2 regions of the Nonomuraea ferruginea genome follow, and region 1 is predicted to be linked to the other one. Evidence: riboswitches for the same ligand, from Rfam matches in the RefSeq annotation. Region 1 holds a riboswitch; the other holds the start of a gene.
The links. Region 1 has a riboswitch for S-adenosylmethionine ahead of thrC (threonine synthase). Riboswitches for the same ligand answer to the same signal wherever they lie in the genome.

Region 1 (4,407 bases):
GGATCAAGGTCGTCACCGGGCCCTGCGCCAACCCCAGGGGTGGCTTCTTCGCTCCCGGCTGCAAGAGCTTCTGGATCTTCGGCCCGAAGGCGATCAGGACGGGCGCCGAGGGCTTCGGCCCGTACGACGCCGGCAGGGGCGGCTACTACCCCGCCTCCGACGTGCAGAAGTGCCCGAAGAACGGCATGCTCCTGCGCGGCGAGCGGGTCGGCGCGCACAAGAAGGGCCTGCGCCAGGTCGGCCCCGGGCACAAGGCCCACTACCACGAGTTCACCACCCGCTGCCGCACCGGCAACGGGAAGAAGACCAGCGTCAGCTTCACCACCCGCGAGTGGTATCTGCCGAAGTCGCAGATCCTCGTGGTCGACGAGTGGAGCACCGGGAACCTCGCCGACACCCTGAAGTACGCCGACTGGAAGTGATCTAGGCGAGCGCGTCGAGCTGGGCGGCCAGCCACTTGTGCGGGGGCAGCGCGGTGGCGGCCGCCTCCAGCCGCTCCCTGCGGCGGGCGCGCTCCGCCTCCGGCATCACCAGCGCCGCGTGCAGCGCGGCGGCGGTGCCGCTGATGTCGTACGGGTTGACCACCAGCGCGTGCGCGCCCAGCTCCGCGCACGCGCCGGCCTCCCGCGACAGCACCAGCGCGCAGCGCGGCGACAGGATCGGGCCCTCCTTGGCCACCAGGTTCATGCCGTCGCGGATCGGGTTGACCAGCAGCACGTCGGCCAGCCGGTAGGCGGCCAGGGAGCGCGGGTAGTCGTCGTTGACGTTGAGGATCAGGGGGTTCCAGTCCTCGGTCGCGTACTCGTCCTCGATCTCCTGCGCGCAGCGCTGCACCGCCGCGGTGTATTCGCGGTATTCGGGCAGGTCATGGCGGCTCGGGTAGGCGAAGGCCAGGTGGACGACGCGGCCGTGCCACTCGGGGTGGGCGTCGAGGAACTCCTTGTAGGCGAGCAGGCCGCGCACGATGTTCTTCGACAGTTCGGTGCGGTCGATGCGGACGATCAGCTTGCGGTCGCCGACCTCCTCCCTGATGGCCGCCATGTGCGACTCGACGTCGGGCTCGGCGGCGCGGGTCCACAGCGCCTTGCCGTCGACGCCCAGCGCGTGCACGCCGACGCGGGTGGTGCGGCCCTCGTACGTGATCGTCGCGGCCCGCTGGTCGACCTCGGCGCCCAGCACGGTCTCGCAGCAGTCCATGAACGCGCCCGCCCAGCGGCGGGTGAGGAACCCGGCGTGGTCGGCGCCCAGGACGCCCTCCAGCACCTCGCGCGCCACCTCGTCGGGCAGCAGCGAGAAGTATTCGGGCGGGGCCCACGGCGTGTGGCTGAAGTGCGCGATGCGCAGGTCGGGCCGCTCGGCGCGGAGCATCGCCGGGGTCAGGGTCAGGTGGTAGTCCTGCACCATCACCCGGGCGCCGTGAGCGGCTCCCTCCGCCAGCGCGAGCGCGAACGCGCCGTTGTAGTCGCGGTAGGACTCCCAGTCGCGCCGGAACCGGGTGCCGAAGTGGGGCGCGTTCGGGATGTCGTAGAGCAGGTGGTTGACGAACCACAGCGTGGAGTTGGCCACGGAGTTGTAGGCCCGGTGGAAGGTGGCGGGCGCGATGTCGAGCATGCGCAGCGGGCCCGTCTCGTAGCCGGCGTGGTCGAGCCGGCCGCCGGGGGCCTGGCGGACGGCGCTGCGGTCGCCGTCGGACAGAGCCGCGCACACCCACAGCACGCCCTCGTCCCTGGCCACGCCGGACAGCCCGGAGACGAGGCCGCCGCCGCCGCGTTTCATGGTGAGGACGCCGTCGTCGGAGACGGTGAACGACACAGGGCCTCTGTTCGAGGCGAGCAGGACGCTGTTCATTTACGCTCCCTCCGACCATAGGATCCCAGCTATGGCGCTAGATGAGCACACCGAGGAACTCGCCCATGCCGCAGCCAGAGGCGATCATCGCTCACTCGGCGAGCTCCTGCGACGGATCGAGCCCGACGTGCTGCGGCACTGCGCTCGTATCCTGCCGTATCACCATGACGCCGAGGAGGCGGCCCAGGACACCCTGCTCGCGGTGGCGCGCAACATCGCCAGGTTCGAGGGGCGGGCCAGGTTCAGCACCTGGCTCCACATCGTGACCGCCAACTGCGCGCGCACCACGTACCGCTCGCTGAAGCGCAGGTCGGCGGAGCAGAGCTCCGACGAGCTGCTGACGCAGAAGCCCGACGTGCGGCGGGTGAGCGTGATCGCGGGCTCGCGGCTCGACCTGCTCGACGCGATGGAGGCGCTGGAGGCCGACAAGCCCGACCTGGCGCAGGCGCTGGTGCTGCGCGACATCGTGCAGCTCGACTACAGCGAGGTGGCCGAGCAGCTCAAGATCCCGCTCGGCACCGCCAAGTCGCGCATCCACCAGGCGCGCAAGTACGTGCAGGGTGTGCTGGGCGACGACTACCGGTGAGATCGTTCATCTCGGAGAGTGAGACGACTGTCCATGTCACGTGGTTGATTGGGTAGAGTCCGAGTCAGCAGCACCACACAACTGAACATTGCTCATCCAGAGGGGTGGAGGGACCGGCCCTGCGAAGCCCCGGCAACCCTCCCGGCTTGTGACTCGCGACCTGGCGAGGCCGACCGGGACAGGGTGCCAATTCCGGTCCGCGGTCAGGGTGGCCGCGGACGAAGATGAGGGAAGGCCTCGCTTCATGTCGCTCGACTTCGGTCCCGCCACTGCTCTCTCCTGCCGCGAGTGCGGCGCCCGCTATCCGCTCGGCCCCAACTTCGCCTGCGTCGAGTGTTTCGGGCCGCTGGAGGCGGCCTACGACTTCGGCGACGTCAAGAGGTCCGACATCGAGTCGGGCCCGGCCAGCATCTGGCGCTACCGTTCCCTGCTGCCGGTGCCCGCCGACGTCGCGAGCAAGCCCAACATGAACCCCGGCTGGACGCCGCTCGTCAAGGCGGGCAACCTGGGCCGGGCGCTCGGTCTCAAGTCCCTGTACGTGAAGGACGACTCGGGCAACCCCACCCACTCCTTCAAGGACCGGGTGGTGGCCATCGCCGTCGAGGCGGCCCGCAACTTCGGCTTCCACACGCTCTCCTGCTCCTCGACCGGAAACCTGGCCGGGGCCGTGACGGCGGCCGCCGCCAGGGCGGGCCTGGACGCGTGCGTGTTCATCCCCGCCGGGCTGGAGCAGGCCAAGATCGCCATGGCCCGGGTGTTCGGCGGCAGGCTCATCGGCATCGAGGGCACCTACGACGAGGTCAACCGGTTCTGCTCGGAGCTGATCGGGGACCCGATGGGCGACAAGTGGGGGTTCGTCAACGTCAACCTGCGGCCCTACTACGCCGAGGGCTCCAAGACGCTCGCGTACGAGATCGCCGAGCAGCTCGGCTGGCGGCTGCCTGAGCAGATCGTCATCCCGATCGCGTCCGGCTCCCAGCTCACCAAGATCGACAAGGGCTTCAAGGAGCTGATCCGGCTCGGGCTGGTCGACGACACGCCCTACAAGGTCTTCGGGGCGCAGGCGCTCGGCTGCTCGCCGGTGTCGGCCGCCTACAAGGCCGGCCACGACGTGGTCCAGCCGGTCAAGCCCGACACCATCGCCAAGTCGCTGGCCATCGGCAACCCCGCCGACGGCCCTTACGTGCTCGACATCGCCCGGCGCACGGGCGGCGCCGTCGAGGACGTGACGGACGCCGAGATCGTGGCCGCCATCAAGCTGCTGGCCTCCACGGAGGGCATCTTCGCCGAGACGGCGGGCGGCGTCACGGTGGGCGTGCTGAAGAAGCTCGTCGAGACCGGGCAGCTCGACCCGGAGGCCGAGACCGTGGTGCTCAACACCGGCGACGGGCTCAAGACGCTCGACGCCGTCGCGGCCGACGCGCAGCCCACGGCCGTGATCCGGCCCTCCCTCGACGCGTTCCGCGCGACTGTCTGACAATCAGGAAAGGCGAGACCATATCATGAGCGTTTCTGTGCGGATTCCTACCATCCTGCGCACGTACACCGGGGGCAACGCGGAAGTGAGTGGGGAGGGCGCGACTCTCCGTGACGTCCTGGCCAAGCTCGATTCCGACTACCCGGGGATCGGCGCCCGCATTCTGGATGAATCGGGCAAGATTCGGCGTTTTGTCAACGTCTATGTGGGGGAAGAGGACGTCCGATTCGCCCAGGGTCTGGACACTCCGGCCCCTGAGGGCACGCAGATCTCCATCATCCCGGCCGTCGCGGGCGGCTGAGCCCCCGCTCGGCGGAGCGATCGTCTGGAAGGCGCCCCATGTGGGCGCCTTCTCCCTTTTGTGGGAAATTCAACCTTGAACTACTCAGCTAGGGGTGAAATAAGGCTTTTGCGGATTGACTCTGTTGCCGACCGCCATGCCACAGGTATGGTCGAGTGCGATCGTCAGACGATATCCCCATAAGTCATGGCGATT
Region 2 (4,407 bases), on a different contig from region 1:
ACCCCGTACTGCATGATCTGCTCGCGGGTGAGCACGCCGACGCCTCTGGTGCGGGCGAGGAAGATCTCGTTGTCGAGTATGAGGTTCTCGATGTCGGGGATCTTCGCGCGGACCTCGGCGACGGTCTGTGACACCCGGTCGAGCCACCCGTACGGGAGATCCTCCTTCAGGCCGCCGACGCGGTTGAACATGTAGTGCATCCGCCCGCCGGAGATCTCCTCCATGACGGCCTGGATGCGCTCGCGCTCGTCGAAGGCGTAGAAGATGGGCGTCATGGCGCCCATCTCCAGGGGGTAGGAGCCGAGGAACATCAGGTGGTTGAGCACCCTGTTGAGCTCGGCCAGCAGCGTGCGGGCCCACACGGCGCGGACGGGCGGCTCCATGCCGAGCATGCGTTCGGCGGCGAGCACCACGCCGAGCTCGTTGGCGAACGCCGACAGCCAGTCGTGGCGGTTGGCCAGCATGATGATCTGCCGGTAGTCGCGCACCTCGAACAGCTTCTCCGCGCCCCGGTGCATGTAGCCGACGATCGGCTCGGCGGTGGCGATGCGCTCGCCGTCGAGCGTCAGGCGGAGGCGGAGCACACCGTGCGTCGAGGGGTGCTGGGGGCCGATGTTGAGGATCATGTCCTCGGTGGCCAGTTCCTTCGCCCCTGCGCCGATTCCCACCACGCGTTCCGTCATACGGCCCATGCTCTCACCGGATACCAGGTCAAGGAACGGGTGTGCCGGGGTCCGTCGTCCGAGGTCAAGGTACGGCAAGCACGCGCATCACCAGGCCATGGCGGGGGAGGATTATCTGGAACGGGGGAACAAGACGATGAAGAGGGTCATCTTTGATGTGGCTGCCCTGATCGCCAGGGTGGTGATCGGCGTCATCTTCGTGGCGCACGGGCTGCAGAAATGGACAGCGGGTCTGGGGGCCATCAGCGCCGGCTTCACCGAGATGGGCGTGCCACTGCCTCAGGCGTCGGCCGCCTTCGCGACGATCGTCGAGGTGGTCTGCGGGGTGCTGCTGATCGTGGGGCTGGCGGTCCGGATCTCGGCGGCGCTGTTGCTGATCGACATGATCGGGGCGCTGCTCTTCGTGCACGCGGCCGGCGGGGTGTTCGTCACGGAGGGCGGCTGGGAGCTGGTGGCGGCCCTGGGCGCGGCCTGCCTGCTGCTGATCGCGCTGGGCGGCGGGCGCATCGGCCTCGACGGGATCATCCACGCGGTGCACAGGCGTCGCTCCCGGCGGGCCGCCGCGACCGAGCCCGCCTACGAGCCGGTGCCGGGCGGGCTCGACAACGCGCCCACCCGGCCCACGGTGATGGAGGAACCGCAGCGCGACGTGCCCCCGCAGGGGAGCGGCGCGAGCGGCTTGGACGACCGCGACATGCGTGACGTCGACCGCCTGCTCGGCGACGAGCCGACCCGGCCCAACCCACGCAAGCCGTAGGAGTTACGGTCGCTGAGCGGGCCGCTCAGCGACCGGCCAGGTCGCGCAGCGCGGCGAGAAGACGGTCGACATGCTCTTCGGTCGTGCCGATGCCGATCGAGGCGCGCACGGCCGAGGCGGTGCCGTCCGCGCAGCCGCCGTCCTGCGTGCCGAGCAGGTGCCGGACGAACGGGTGGGCGCAGAACTTGCCGTCCCGCACCCCGATCCCGTGCTCGGCCGACAGCGTCTCGGCGACCTCGCGCGCCGGGTGGCCGTCGACGGTGAAGGACACGATGCCGACGCGCGGGTGGCCGGGCCCCCACAGCGAGAGTTCCCGTACCCCGTCGATGGCGGCGAGGCCGGCACGCAGCCGGGCGAGCAGCCGCTCCTCCTCGCGGACGAGCGGGGTCCAGCCGGTGGCGGTGAGCGCGTCGCAGGCGGCGGCCAGCGCGATGGCGCCCAGCACGTTCGGGGTGCCCGCCTCGTGCCGCGGCTCGGGGTCTTCGTGCCAGTCGGCCCCGTCCTCGCCGACGGCGCGCACCGCGCCGCCGCCCTTCAGGTACGGGTCGCCGGCGGCCAGCCAGTCACCGCGGCCGACCAGCGCCCCAGCCCCGAACGGCGCGTACAGCTTGTGCCCGGAGAAGGCCACGTAGTCCAGGTCGAGCGCGGTCAGGTTGAGCGGCCGATGGGGGACGAGCTGGGCGGCGTCCACCAGGATGCGCGCGCCGTGCCGGTGCGCGATGTGGGCCAGCGCGGCGACGGGCCAGAGCTCGCCGGTGACGTTCGAGGCGGCGGTCACGACCAGGAGCTTGGGGCCGTCGATCCCGGCCAGGGTGTCGTCGGCGGCGCGCACGGCCTCGCCGGGGAAGGCCGGCGGCGCCAGCCGGACCACCCGCTGCCACGGCAGCAGCGAGGCGTGGTGCTCGGTGTCGAAGACGACCACAGTGGTGCCTTCGGGCAGGCAGCGGGCGAGCAGGTTGGTGGCGTCGGTGGTGTTGCGGGTGAAGACCACCGCGTCGTCCGTGCGGGCGCCGACGAAGGCCCGTACGGTGTGGCGGGCCTGCTCGTAGCGCGCGGTCGTGAGCTGGGAGGCGTACCCGGCGCCGCGGTGCACGCTGGAGTAGGCCGGGAGCGCGGCGGCGACGGCGGCGCTGACCTGCTCCAGACAGGGGGCGCTGGCGGCGTAGTCGAGGTTGGCGTACCCGGCGAGCCTGCCGCCCTTGACCGGGACCCGCAGGTCGGCGCCGAGCACGGCGGGGATCGCACGCGCCGGACAGGGCTCCGGGTGCTTCTCGGGAGCGGTGCGGGCGGCGTCGAAGATCGTCAAAGTGGACACGGCATGCCTCCTCGGGCGTCATCGGACCCCAGGAGCAGCCACGGAGCCCGCGCTTGCCCGCCACCCTTCGTGGCGGACCAGGTCTTCACCCGGGGCACCCCGCCGCGGACGCGAGGGTTGCCGGCCAGCGAGCCGGGGCTTGGCGCTGGCACTCATGACCTACGTGCCGGACTATAACCGATGATTCATCCGGATCGCGAACTTCTCCGGAGTTCTGCTCGTTGGGCGGTGGTACGTTCCCCCACCGAAAGTAGGCGGCGATGCTTGACTGGGTGTCCAACCCGGAGATCTGGATAGGGTTCCTCACCCTGGTGACCCTGGAGATCGTCCTGGGCATCGACAACATCATCTTCATCTCCATCCTGGCAGGGAAGCTGCCTCCCGAGCAGCGCGACCGGGCGCGGGTGCTGGGCCTGGCCGCGGCGCTGGTGATGCGGCTGCTCCTGCTGCTGGCGCTGTCGTGGGTGGTCCGGCTCACCGCGCCGCTGTTCGAGGTGTTCGGTCACGAGATATCGGGACGAGATCTCATCCTGCTGCTGGGCGGGCTGTTCCTGCTGGCCAAGAGCGTCACCGAGATCAGCCACACGATGGACGGGCCGGGCAAGGACGGCAAGTCGGCGGCCGTCGTCTCGTTCACGTCGGTCATCGTGCAGATCATGCTGCTCGACATCGTGTTCTCGCTCGACTCGGTGATCACCGCCGTGGGCATGGTCGACGAGCTCGGGGTGATGATCGCGGCCGTGGTCGTGGCGGTGGCGGTGATGCTGTTCGCCTCCGGGCCGATCAGCCGGTTCGTCGACGCGCATCCGAGCATCAAGATGCTGGCGCTGGCGTTCCTGGTGCTGATCGGTGTGATGCTCGTGGCCGAGGGTCTCGACCAGCACATCCCGAAGGGCTACATCTACTTCGCGATGGCGTTCTCGGTCGTCGTCGAGCTGCTCAACATCCGGGTGCGGAGCAGGAAGAACAAGCAGGTGGAGGAAGCTCCTACTATGCAATAGTGCGCTTTGATCCCTGGAATCCGGATTTCGTGGCCCATCCCTACGACGTCTACGCCGAGCTGAGGCGGGAGGCCCCGGTCAGCTACTTCGAACCCGCCGACCAGTGGCTGATCGCCCGCCACGCGGATGTGGACGAGCTGCTGCGTGACCGCAGGCTCGGCCGTTCCTATCTGCACGTGGCCACGGACGAGGAGTTCGGCAGGCCACCGGAGCCGGAGTTCCAGGAGCCGTTCTGGCGGGTGGTCCGCGCCGGCATGCTCGACGTCGAGCCGCCGGTGCACACCCGGCTGCGCCGCCTGGTGTCCAAGGCGTTCACCCCGCGCATGGTCGAGTCGCTGCGGCCGCGCGTGCGGGCCATCGCTGAAGGGCTCGTGGACGCGTACGTGGAGAAGGGCGGCGGAGATCTGATCGCGGAGGTCGCCGAGCCGCTGCCGGTGACGGTCATCGCGGAGATGCTGGGCATCCCCGAGCGGGACCGTCACCTGCTGCGGCCCTGGTCCTCGGACATCTGCCTGATGTACGAGCTCAACCCGAGCGAGGAGATGCAGCACACCGCGGTCAGGGCGGCGGACGAGTTCGCCGAGTACTTGAGAGGGCTGGCCCGCGAGCGGGCGGGGAAGCCGGGCGACGACCTGATCAGCGCGCTGGCGG

Region 2: it holds a riboswitch for S-adenosylmethionine, as region 1 does, so the genes downstream of both, ABD999_RS09520 (aminotransferase class V-fold PLP-dependent enzyme) here and thrC (threonine synthase) in region 1, are expected to answer to the same signal.

Annotation. Positions count from the first base shown of each region.
Region 1 is NZ_BAABFD010000016.1:27,006-31,412, forward strand. Features, by position in the region: gene ABD999_RS28055 (hypothetical protein) at 1-422, shown strand, start outside; gene ABD999_RS28060 (alpha,alpha-trehalose-phosphate synthase (UDP-forming)) at 424-1,848, opposite strand; gene ABD999_RS28065 (RNA polymerase sigma factor) at 1,880-2,434, shown strand; SAM riboswitch class I at 2,524-2,665, shown strand; gene thrC (threonine synthase) at 2,679-3,911, shown strand; gene ABD999_RS28075 (MoaD/ThiS family protein) at 3,937-4,212, shown strand.
Region 2 is NZ_BAABFD010000004.1:142,845-147,251, forward strand. Features, by position in the region: gene ABD999_RS09510 (NADH-quinone oxidoreductase subunit D) at 1-683, opposite strand, end outside; gene ABD999_RS09515 (DoxX family protein) at 841-1,440, shown strand; gene ABD999_RS09520 (aminotransferase class V-fold PLP-dependent enzyme) at 1,466-2,755, opposite strand; SAM riboswitch class IV at 2,800-2,915, opposite strand; gene ABD999_RS09525 (TerC family protein) at 3,016-3,756, shown strand; gene ABD999_RS09530 (cytochrome P450) at 3,756-4,407, shown strand, end outside.